Regions from separate parts of the Streptomyces sp. NPDC048639 genome, predicted to be linked through region 3. Evidence: riboswitches for the same ligand, from Rfam matches in the RefSeq annotation. Region 3 holds a riboswitch; each other region holds the start of a gene.
The links. Region 3 has a riboswitch for thiamine pyrophosphate ahead of thiC (phosphomethylpyrimidine synthase ThiC). Riboswitches for the same ligand answer to the same signal wherever they lie in the genome.
Positions count from the first base shown of each region.

Region 1 (3,266 bases), on a different contig from region 3:
CGTCGGCAGCACGAACGGCACCACCACGACCGCCCGCAGAACTTCCTTGCCGGGGAAGGCGAACCGGGCGAAGACATAGGCGCCGGGCAGCGCGATCGCGAGGGTCAGCGCGGTGGAGGCGGCGGCCTGCCAGGCCGTGAACCACAGGACGTCCAGGACGCCCGGATCGGTCAGCGCCTGGGCGGCCCGCCCCAACCGCCAGTGTCCGCCCTCCTTGAGGCCCCGGCCGACGATTGCGGCGACCGGGTATCCGAAGAAGACACCGAAGAAGGCGGCGGGCACGGCCATGAGCGCGAGCCGCAGCGCCGTCTCCCGGCGGCCACGGGGCCGGGACCGGACGGGTTCCGCCTCGGCGGTGGTTACTTCAGGACCAGCGAGGACCACTGTTCGACCCACTGCTCACGGTTCTCGGCGATCTTCCCGGGCGCCATCGTCGCGGGCTTGTCGATGCTCTCGCCGTACTTGCTGAACAGCTCGGGCAGCCGGGCGTCCTGGCGCGCCGGGTTGACGAACATCTTCAACGGGACGTCCTCCTGGAAGGTCTTGCTCAGCAGGAAGTCCAGCAGCGCCTTGCCGCCCTTCTCGTTCTTCGCGCCGTTCAGCAGCCCCGCGAACTCGATCTGCCGGAAGCAGGTGCCGGTCGCGACCCCCGTCGGCGCCTCCTTCGGCTGCGGCTTCATCTCCAGGACCCCGGCGGGCGGGCTGGAGGCGTACGACACCACGAGCGGCTTGTCGCCCTTGCCCGCGCCCGAGAAGCGGTCGAAGTAGGCCTGCTCCCAGCCGTCGACGACCTCGACGCCGTTGGCCTTCAGCTTCTTCCAGTAGTCCTGCCACGTGTCCTCGCCACGGGACGCGGCCGTGCCGAGGAGGAAGCCGAGGCCCGGGGAGGACGTGGCGGCGTTCTCCGTGACCAGGAGGTTCTTGTACGCGGGCTTGAGCAGGTCGTCGAAGGTGCGCGGCGGCGCGAGCTTCTTGCCGGCGAAGTACTTCCGGTCGTAGTTGACGCAGATGTCGCCGGAGTCGACGGGTGTGACGCGGTGCCGGTCCCCGTCGAGCCGGAGCGCGGCCGGGACCTTGTCCAGGTCCTTGGCCTCGTACGGGGTGAACAGGCCGGCGTCGAGGGCCCGGGAGAGCAGGGTGTTGTCGACGCCGAAGAAGACGTCGCCCTGCGGATTGTCCTTGGACAGGACGGCCTGGTTCACCGCCGAACCGGCGTCACCGCCGCGCAGCACCTCGACCTTGTAGCCGGTCTCCTTCGTGAACTGCTTGAGGACCTTGGCCGAGGCCTGGAAGGAGTCGTGGGTGACAAGGGTGACGGTCCTGCGGTCCGCGGCCTTGTCTCCGGTGTCGTCCGAGCCGCCGCACGCGGCGAGTGCCGAGACACCGAGGGCGCCGAGCAGCGCCGCGCCCATGGCACGCCGAAGGTTGGTGTTCATCGTTGAGCAGACTCCCTACGCCGGTATTACCCGGATCAGGTCCGAGGGTCTGCGGCGTCGCACGGCCGCACTCTCAGCGCTCGGTGCGCTCCCCTGTCGGAGTGTTCATTTGTACGAATGCACGCTATCAGCGCCGTCAACGCTCGGTCGCGGCCAGCTGCCCGCAGGCACCGTCGATCTCCTGCCCCCGGGTGTCCCGTACGGTCACGGGCACACCGTGCGCCTCGAGTGCGGCGACGAACGCCCGCTCGTCCTCGGGGCGGGAGGCGGTCCACTTCGACCCGGGGGTCGGGTTCAGCGGGATGAGGTTGACGTGCACCCGGCGGTTCTTCAGGAGCCGGCCGAGGAGATCGGCCCGCCACGCCTGGTCGTTGATGTCCCTGATCAGGGCGTACTCGATGGAGATCCGGCGGCCGGACTTCTCCGCGTACTCCCAGGCGGCGTCGAGGACTTCGCGCACCTTCCAGCGGGTGTTGACCGGCACGAGGGTGTCGCGCAGCTCGTCGTCGGGGGCGTGCAGGGACACCGCGAGACGGCACTTGAAGCCCTCGTCGGCGAAGCGGAGCATCGCGGGCACGAGACCGACGGTGGAGACGGTGATGCCGCGCTGCGACAGGCCGAGGCCGTCCGGCTCCGGGTCGGTGAGGCGGCGGATGGCGCCGACGACCCGGTTGTAGTTGGCGAGCGGCTCACCCATGCCCATGAAGACGATGTTGGACAGCCGCGCCGGGCCACCCGGGATCTCGCCGTCGCGCAGCGCCCGCATGCCGTCGACGATCTGGTGCACGATCTCGGCGGTGGAGAGGTTGCGGTCGAGCCCGGCCTGGCCGGTCGCGCAGAACGGGCAGTTCATGCCACAGCCCGCCTGCGAGGAGATGCACATGGTGACCCGATCGGGATAGCGCATCAGCACGGACTCGACGAGCGTGCCGTCGAAGAGCCGCCACAGCGTCTTACGGGTCGTGTCGTCGTCGCAGGAGATGTGCCGCACCACGGACATCAGCTCGGGCAGCAGCCCGGCGGCCAGCTTCTCGCGCGAGGCTGCGGGGATGTCGGTCCAGGCCGCGGGGTCGTCGGCGTACCGGGCGAAGTAGTGACGCGACACCTGACCGGCGCGGAACGGCTTCTCACCGAGCGCGGCCACGGCGTCACGGCGCTCGGCGGGCGTGAGATCGGCAAGGTGCCGCGGCGGCTTCTTGGCACCGCGCGGCGCGACAAAGGTGAGTTCTCCGGGTGCAGGCATAACTGCACCAGTGTGGCAGATCAACTACGGCGCCCCAGGCCGGAGCGGTGGGAGACCGGTCACCCCCGGGCCCCGTCTCCTATGGCCGAAGGCGGTCGATGGCCTCTCTGCCGTATGAGACCTCGGGGGCCGGACGAACTCATCGGCGGCACAAGGTCACGTCCAGCGGCTACGACAACGGCCCCGCGCCCACCGCGCCAGGACATCGGACGGAAGGCAGCGAGCAGGGCACGCCGGAGTGGTAGCAGAACGTTCCCGCAGGGCGGCCTTCCGTAACCGTTCGCCCTCCGATCCTGTGCGGTCCCCCTTGCATCACCACGCCTGGCATCCGTTCACGCCGGGCCGTCGTCCCCCGTGCCCCGGGCCGTCTCCGCGCGGGTGCGTTCGTACGCGGCGCGGTCGCGGATCTCCCAAGCGGCCTGGCCGATGGCGAGGACTCCGCGTGCGGGGAGGGTGACGTCCCCGATGCGCGGACTCTCCCGGAGGCGGACCGGGGACCCCAGGTCGATGCCGTCGAGCGTGGCCCGCGCATGGTCGATGAAGTACATCTGCTGCGGCATCAGCGTTCCGGTGTGACCGCTGGGCAT
Region 1 is NZ_JBICVP010000003.1:111,712-114,977, forward strand. Features, by position in the region: gene ACGFNH_RS08795 (ABC transporter permease) at 1-303, opposite strand, end outside; gene ACGFNH_RS08800 (thiamine ABC transporter substrate binding subunit) at 360-1,436, opposite strand; TPP riboswitch at 1,432-1,541, opposite strand; gene rlmN (23S rRNA (adenine(2503)-C(2))-methyltransferase RlmN) at 1,573-2,679, opposite strand; gene ACGFNH_RS08810 (hypothetical protein) at 3,012-3,266, opposite strand, start outside.
Region 1: linked by a shared signal. The riboswitch ahead of ACGFNH_RS08800 (thiamine ABC transporter substrate binding subunit) and the one ahead of thiC (phosphomethylpyrimidine synthase ThiC) in region 3 are both predicted to bind thiamine pyrophosphate.

Region 2 (3,266 bases), on a different contig from region 3:
GCGGTAGTGACCGGTCGCCAGATGCAGGCCCGGCAGCTCGGTCGGCCCCAGCAGGGGCGCGTTGTCCGGGGAACCGGGACGCAGCCCCGCGCGGGTCTCGACGAGCGGGAGTTCGGTGAGGCCGGGCACCAACTCGTGGGCGTCACGCAGCAGTTCGTAGACCCCTCCCGCGGTGACCGTGGTGTCCCACCCGAGCTCCTCGCTCGTGGCGCCGATCACCAGCTCACCGCTCTCCCGCGGTACGAGGTAGACCTGCCCGCCGCGCACCACGGCCCGTACGGTCCGCGACAGGAACGGCCGGTACGCCTCGGGAACGCGCAGCCGCAGCACCTGCCCCTTGACCGGCCGGACCGGCGGCACCACGTCCTCCGGCACTCCGTCGAGCTTCCCGCTCCGGCTCCCCGCCGCGAGGACGGTCTGCTCCGCGGAGAGTTCGCTGCCGTCGTCGAGCACCGCGCCCACGGCCCGGTCCCGTACGACCGTGAGCCGCCGGGTCCAGGAGCGGTGCAGCTCCACACCGGCGCGCTCGCAGGCCCGCAGGAGGGCGGCGGCGAGGCGGCGCGGGTCGGTCTGGTGGTCGCCGTCCACGCGGAGGCCGCCGCGTACGCCGGGCGCGAGCATGGGCTCCAGGCGGCGGCATTCGCGCCCGGTCAGCCACTGCGAGTCGAGCCCGTACCGGAGCTGGAGTGCGTGCAGCTCGCGCATATGGGCGCGGTCGTCGGCGTCCAGCGCGACGGCGAGGGTGCCGCAGGCGCGGTAGCCGATGTCCAGCCCGCTCGCCTCCCGCAGCTCGGCCGCGAAGTCCGGATAGCGCTCGGCGGAGGCGAGATTGAGCCCGAGGAGGGTCTCCTCGCCGTAGTGGAGCTCGGTGACGGCCGCCAGCATGCCGGCGGCGACCTGCGCGGCGCCGCCGCCCGGCGACGGATCGGCGACCGCCGTGCGCAGGCCCCGCTGGGCCGCGCGCCAGGCCGTGACGAGGCCGATGATCCCGCCCCCGACGACGAGGACGTCGTAGCCCGCGGGCGCGGGTCCGTCCCGCCCGCCAGGACCGTGTGAACTGCTGGTGTCGGATGCGTGCATGGGCGCCCGGCCCCTCCCTTCGCCGGCATGACCCGGATCAGGTTCGTACGGTCGGAGGCCGTCCAGCCTCCCTCTCAGCCCGGTGCGTCCGGGCTCCCGCGAGTGCTCTCGATCCGCCACCATAGTCCCTGGCTCCGACGGGGAGTAAGGGAGCGGCACCGGGTGTGCGCGGGGGGCGCCCGGCCCGCGGCACACTCCGGCGTACGTGATGCTGTGTCAGAGATCTCGACGCGCGCGTCTGCGGCCCGCCCCCGAAGCCGTCCTAGAGTGATCGTGTGAGCGATGACAAGCAGCCAGAGCAGCGGGTCGTGATCGTCGGCGCCGGAATGGCCGGGGTGCAGACGGCGGTCGCCCTGCGCGAGCGGGGCTGGAGGGGCTCGATCACACTGCTGGGGGCCGAGTCGCACGAGCCGTACGACCGGCCGCCGCTCTCCAAGGCCGTGCTCCTCGGCAAGGCCGACGGATCCGCCCTCGAGATCGACTTCCCGGCCCTGGGCATCGACCTGCTGCTGAGCCGACACGTCACCAGACTCCGCCCCGACCGGCACGTCCTGGAGACCGCCGACGGGCCCGTCCCGTACGACACGCTGGTCATCGCCACCGGCGCCGAACCGGTCACCCTCCCCGGCACCGAGGCCGAACCCGGCGTATACGTGCTGCGCACCCTCGACGACGCGGAGCGGCTGCGCCCCGTGCTCGAGGGCCGGCAGGAGGTCGTGGTGGTCGGCGCGGGCTGGATCGGAGCGGAGTTCGCGACCGCCGCGCTGGAGGCCGGCTGCCCGGTGACCGTCGTCGAGGCCGCGGACCGGCCGCTCGCCGGGGCCCTCCCGGCGGAGGTCGCCGAGCACATGGCCGCCTGGTACACGGACAACGGCGCCCGGCTGATCACCGGCGCCCGGGTGGCGGCGGTCGAGGCGGGCGCGGTGGTGCTGGAGGACGGACAGCGGCTGCGCGCGGACGCCGTGCTCGTCGGCATCGGGGCCCGCCCCACCACGGCCTGGCTGACCAACTCCGATGTGGAGCTGTGCCCGGACGGCTCCGTCCGTGCCGACGAGCGTCTGCGCACCTCGCAGCCCGACGTCTACGCGGTCGGCGACTGCGCGTCCTTCCCGTCCGGCCGCTACGGGGTGCGCCTTCTCGTGCACCACTGGGACAACGCGCTGCAGGGGCCGCGCACGGTCGCCGCGAACATCGTCGGCGAGGAGACCGCGGGATCCGTCTACGACCCGGTGCCCTACTTCTGGTCCGAGCAGTTCGGCCGGTTCGTGCAGTACGCGGGGCATCACTCCGGCGCCGACACCACGGTCTGGCGGGGCGACCCGACCAGCGCCTCGTGGTCGGTCTGCTGGCTGCGCGACGGGGTCCTGGTGGCGCTGCTGGCCGTGGGCCGGCCGCGGGATCTGGCGCAGGGGCGACGGTTGATCGAACAGGGCGCGCGGCTCGACCCGGAACGGGCCGCGGACCAGTCCGTACCGCTCAAGACGGCCGTCCTGGGCTGAGGCGGAGCCACCGGCGGAGGGCCGACGATCAGCCCCGCCCGGCCGCGCTCTGCTACCGGCTGTCAGTCCGGGATGGCAGGCTGGTGTCCGTGACCGAGATTGACACCAAGACCGATGCGCTTGTTCCCGCCTGGCTCACCCTCCCCGACGTCGCCGAACGGCTGGGCGTCGAGGTGACCCGTGTCAGGCAGCTCGTCAAGGAGGGCCAGCTCATCGCGGTCCGCCGCGGAGAGAACCGGGTTCTGCAGGTGCCGGCCGAATTCGTCGGTGACGGCAAGGTCGTCAAGGGCCTCGCCGGGACGCTGACGCTCCTCAGGGACGACGGCTTCACCGACGAGGAGATGCTGGAGTGGCTCTTCACGCCGGACCCGACCCTGCCAGGCACGCCGGCCCAGGCGCTGCGTGAGAACCGCGGCACGGAGGTGAAGCGCCGCGCCCAGGCGCTCGCCGTCTGACCGCATCGCACCGCAGGGCACCGCGCCCGCAGCGGGTCCTTCACCGCACCGGTGTCCGTACGCCCGGCCGCACGGCGTCCGGGCGCGAGCGTCCGGGCCTTGCCGCCCGGGCGTGAAGTACCGCCTGCCCGCAGCGCGGTGGCCTCCGGCGCGGTGAGGTGGGCCTCCCGCGCGGTGCGGCAGCTTCCCGTGCGGTTGCGCAGCCTCCCTGCGCGGCGCGGGGATGGACGCG
Region 2 is NZ_JBICVP010000001.1:339,014-342,279, reverse strand. Features, by position in the region: gene thiO (glycine oxidase ThiO) at 1-1,080, opposite strand, end outside; TPP riboswitch at 1,092-1,183, opposite strand; gene ACGFNH_RS01460 (NAD(P)/FAD-dependent oxidoreductase) at 1,407-2,579, shown strand; gene ACGFNH_RS01455 (Rv2175c family DNA-binding protein) at 2,669-3,034, shown strand.
Region 2: linked by a shared signal. The riboswitch ahead of thiO (glycine oxidase ThiO) and the one ahead of thiC (phosphomethylpyrimidine synthase ThiC) in region 3 are both predicted to bind thiamine pyrophosphate.

Region 3 (3,266 bases):
CCCAGGTGCTCCTTGGGCGTGACGTAGCAGAGCATCGCCGTGCCCCACCAGGCGATCATCGCGGCGCCGATGCCCGAGGTGATGTGGTCGTAGGCGGGGGCGACGTCGGTCGTCAGCGGGCCGAGTGTGTAGAAGGGCGCCTCCTCGCAGATGTCCTGCTGGAGGTCGATGTTCTCCTTGATCTTGTGCATCGGGACGTGGCCCGGGCCCTCGATCATCGTCTGCACACCACGGGACTTGGCGATGCGGTTCAGCTCGCCCAGCGTCTCCAGCTCCGCGAACTGCGCCTCGTCGTTGGCATCCGCGATCGAGCCTGGCCGCAGGCCGTCGCCGAGCGAGTACGTGACGTCGTAGGCGGCGAGGATGTCGCAGAGCTCCTCGAAGTGCTCGTAGAGGAACGACTCCTTGTGGTGGGCCAGGCACCACGCCGCCATGATCGAGCCGCCGCGGGAGACGATGCCGGTCTTGCGGCGGGCGGTCAGCGGGACGTACGGGAGGCGGACGCCGGCGTGGACCGTCATGTAGTCGACGCCCTGCTCGGCCTGCTCGATGACGGTGTCCTTGTAGATCTCCCAGGTCAGTTCCTCGGCCTTGCCGTCGACCTTCTCCAGCGCCTGGTAGAGGGGGACGGTGCCGATGGGGACGGGGGAGTTGCGCAGTACCCACTCGCGGGTGGTGTGGATGTTGCGGCCGGTGGAGAGGTCCATGACCGTGTCGGCGCCCCATTGGGTGGCCCAGGTCATCTTGTCCACCTCCTCCTCGATGGAGGAAGTGACCGCGGAATTGCCGATGTTGGCGTTGACCTTCACCAGGAACCGCTTGCCGATGATCATCGGCTCGATCTCCGGGTGGTTGACGTTCGCCGGGAGTACGGCGCGGCCCGCCGCGATCTCCTCGCGGACGACCTCGGGCGCGACGTTCTCGCGGAGCGCCACGTACTCCATCTCCGCCGTGATCTCGCCCCGGCGGGCGTACGCGAGCTGGGTCACGGCCCGCCCGTCGCGCCCGCGCCGGGGCAGGCGCGGGCGGCCGGGGAAGACCGCGTCCAGGTTGCGCAGGCCGCCGCGCGGCGAGGTGTGCTTGATGCCGTCGTCCTCGGGGCGCACCGGACGGCCGGCGTACTCCTCCGTGTCGCCGCGGGTGATGATCCAGTTCTCCCGCAGCGGCGCGAGGCCGCGGCGGACATCGGTTTCGACATTGGGGTCGGTGTACGGGCCGGAGGTGTCGTAGAGCGTGACGTCCTGCCCGTTGGTGAGGTGCACTCGCCGCACCGGGACCCTCAAGTCCGGGCGCGAACCGGTCACGTGGTCCTTGTGCCAGCCGATCTCGGTCGAGTCGCCGCTGGCAGGCGTGCGTGCGTCCTGAATGGTCATGAGACCTACTCCCTACGCCGGCATTACCCGGTAACAGGTTCGGCGGTCGACGCAGCGGCTTCCGTGACGGTCCCCGGCATCGGCCGGACACCCCCTACGGAGGTCAGCGCCCTCTCAGCCCGGTGCTCCGAGCTCCCGCGTGTGCAGAAAGGCGCCACCACGGTAACGGGTCGTTCCGGTACGGGAAAAGGGGGTCTCCCGGAGCGGACGTCGCGCCGGGCCCCGGACCGGTCCCGTCGTCGGGACCGACGCCGGTGCGCAGGCGCGTGCGGATGCGGATGCGGATGCGGTCATGTTGCCGTCCGACCGCGGACCGGACGGCGGGCATCACGCCGCACACCGTCCTTGCGATGATCGGGCGGTGACGCCAACGCCCGAGCCCCACTCGCACAGCCACTCCCACAGTCACGGCCCTGCCGCGCCCGTCTCCCAGCATCTGCGCAAGATCATCGCCGCGGTGCTGATCCCGTTCGCCGTGGCCGTGGTCGCCGGCCTGATCGTGCTCTGGCCGGGCGGGGTGCCCGATCACGAACGGTCCGGGGTCGGCTTCGACCGGCAGACGGAGTCCGGCCGGGTCGTGAAGGTCGAGGAGGTCGACTGCAAGGACGTCAACGTCCAGCCGCAGCAGCCCCCGTCCGCCGACGGTTCGCGGACGCAGCCCCCGGGCGGCGCGGAGAAGTCTCCCGGCACCTGCAAGCGGGCGACGGTCGAGGTGACCTCGGGCAAGGACTCGGGCCGGAGGTTCGAGGAGATCGTGCAGCCCGACGCGCCGCGTCAACTGACCACCGGGCAGGGCGTCGTGGTGGCGTACGCGCCCGGCGCCCCCCGCGAACTGCAGTACTCCGTCACCGACGTGGACCGCGGATTCCCCATGGCGCTGCTCGCGGGGATCTTCGCGCTCGCCGTCGTGCTGGTGGGCCGGATGCGGGGGCTGATGGCGCTGATCGCCCTGGCCGTCAGTTTCGCCGTCCTGTCGTTCTTCATCCTTCCGGCGATCCTGCACGGTTCGAACCCGCTGATCGTGGCCATGGTCGGCAGCAGCGCGATCATGCTGATCGCCCTCTACACCTGCCACGGCCTCAACGCACGGACGTCCGTGGCGGCCCTCGGCACGCTGGTCTCCCTGCTGCTGATCGGGCTGCTGGGTTCGGTGTTCATCGGCTGGGCTCAGCTCACCGGGAACACCTCGGACGAGACCGGGCTGATCCACGGCCTCTATCCCGGCATCGACCTCAGTGGTCTGCTGCTGGCCGGTGTCGTCATCGGCTCGCTGGGCGTCCTGGACGACGTGACGGTCACGCAGACGTCGGTGGTGTGGGAGCTGAAGCAGGCCGACGAGGCGATGACGGCGCGTCAGCTCTACCGTGCGGGCCTGCGCATCGGCCGGGACCACATCGCCTCGGTGGTGAACACGCTCGTCCTGGCGTACGCGGGCGCTGCCCTGCCGCTGCTGCTTCTGTTCTCGGTCGCGCAGAGCGATGTGGGGACCGTGGCGAACAGCGAGCTCGTCGCGGAGGAGATCGTACGGACCCTGGTCGGCAGCATCGGGCTGGTGGCGTCGGTGCCGGTGACCACGGGCCTGGCCGCGCTGGTCGTCTCCGCGGACCGGCCGGCGCCGGGGGCGGAGAGCCGCCCCCGGGCCGCTAGCGGTCGCCGGAGGAGGAAGAAGTGAACTTCCGCACCACGTAGATGAGTCCGGCGACGAGAGCGACGAGCACCAGCGCCTTGAAGAGCAGCGCGATGACGACGCCGACCACCTTGAGGATGATGCCGCCGAAGACGAGGAGCGCGAGCAAGGGCACCGCGACCCACTTCACCCACCACGGCAGACCCGCGTAGATCTCCTTGACCGCCACGTCCGTCCCCTGCTTCCGCTTCTCGCTCCCGGTCCTT
Region 3 is NZ_JBICVP010000009.1:68,038-71,303, reverse strand. Features, by position in the region: gene thiC (phosphomethylpyrimidine synthase ThiC) at 1-1,373, opposite strand, end outside; TPP riboswitch at 1,366-1,522, opposite strand; gene ACGFNH_RS24280 (YibE/F family protein) at 1,666-3,045, shown strand; gene ACGFNH_RS24275 (DUF5326 family protein) at 3,017-3,229, opposite strand.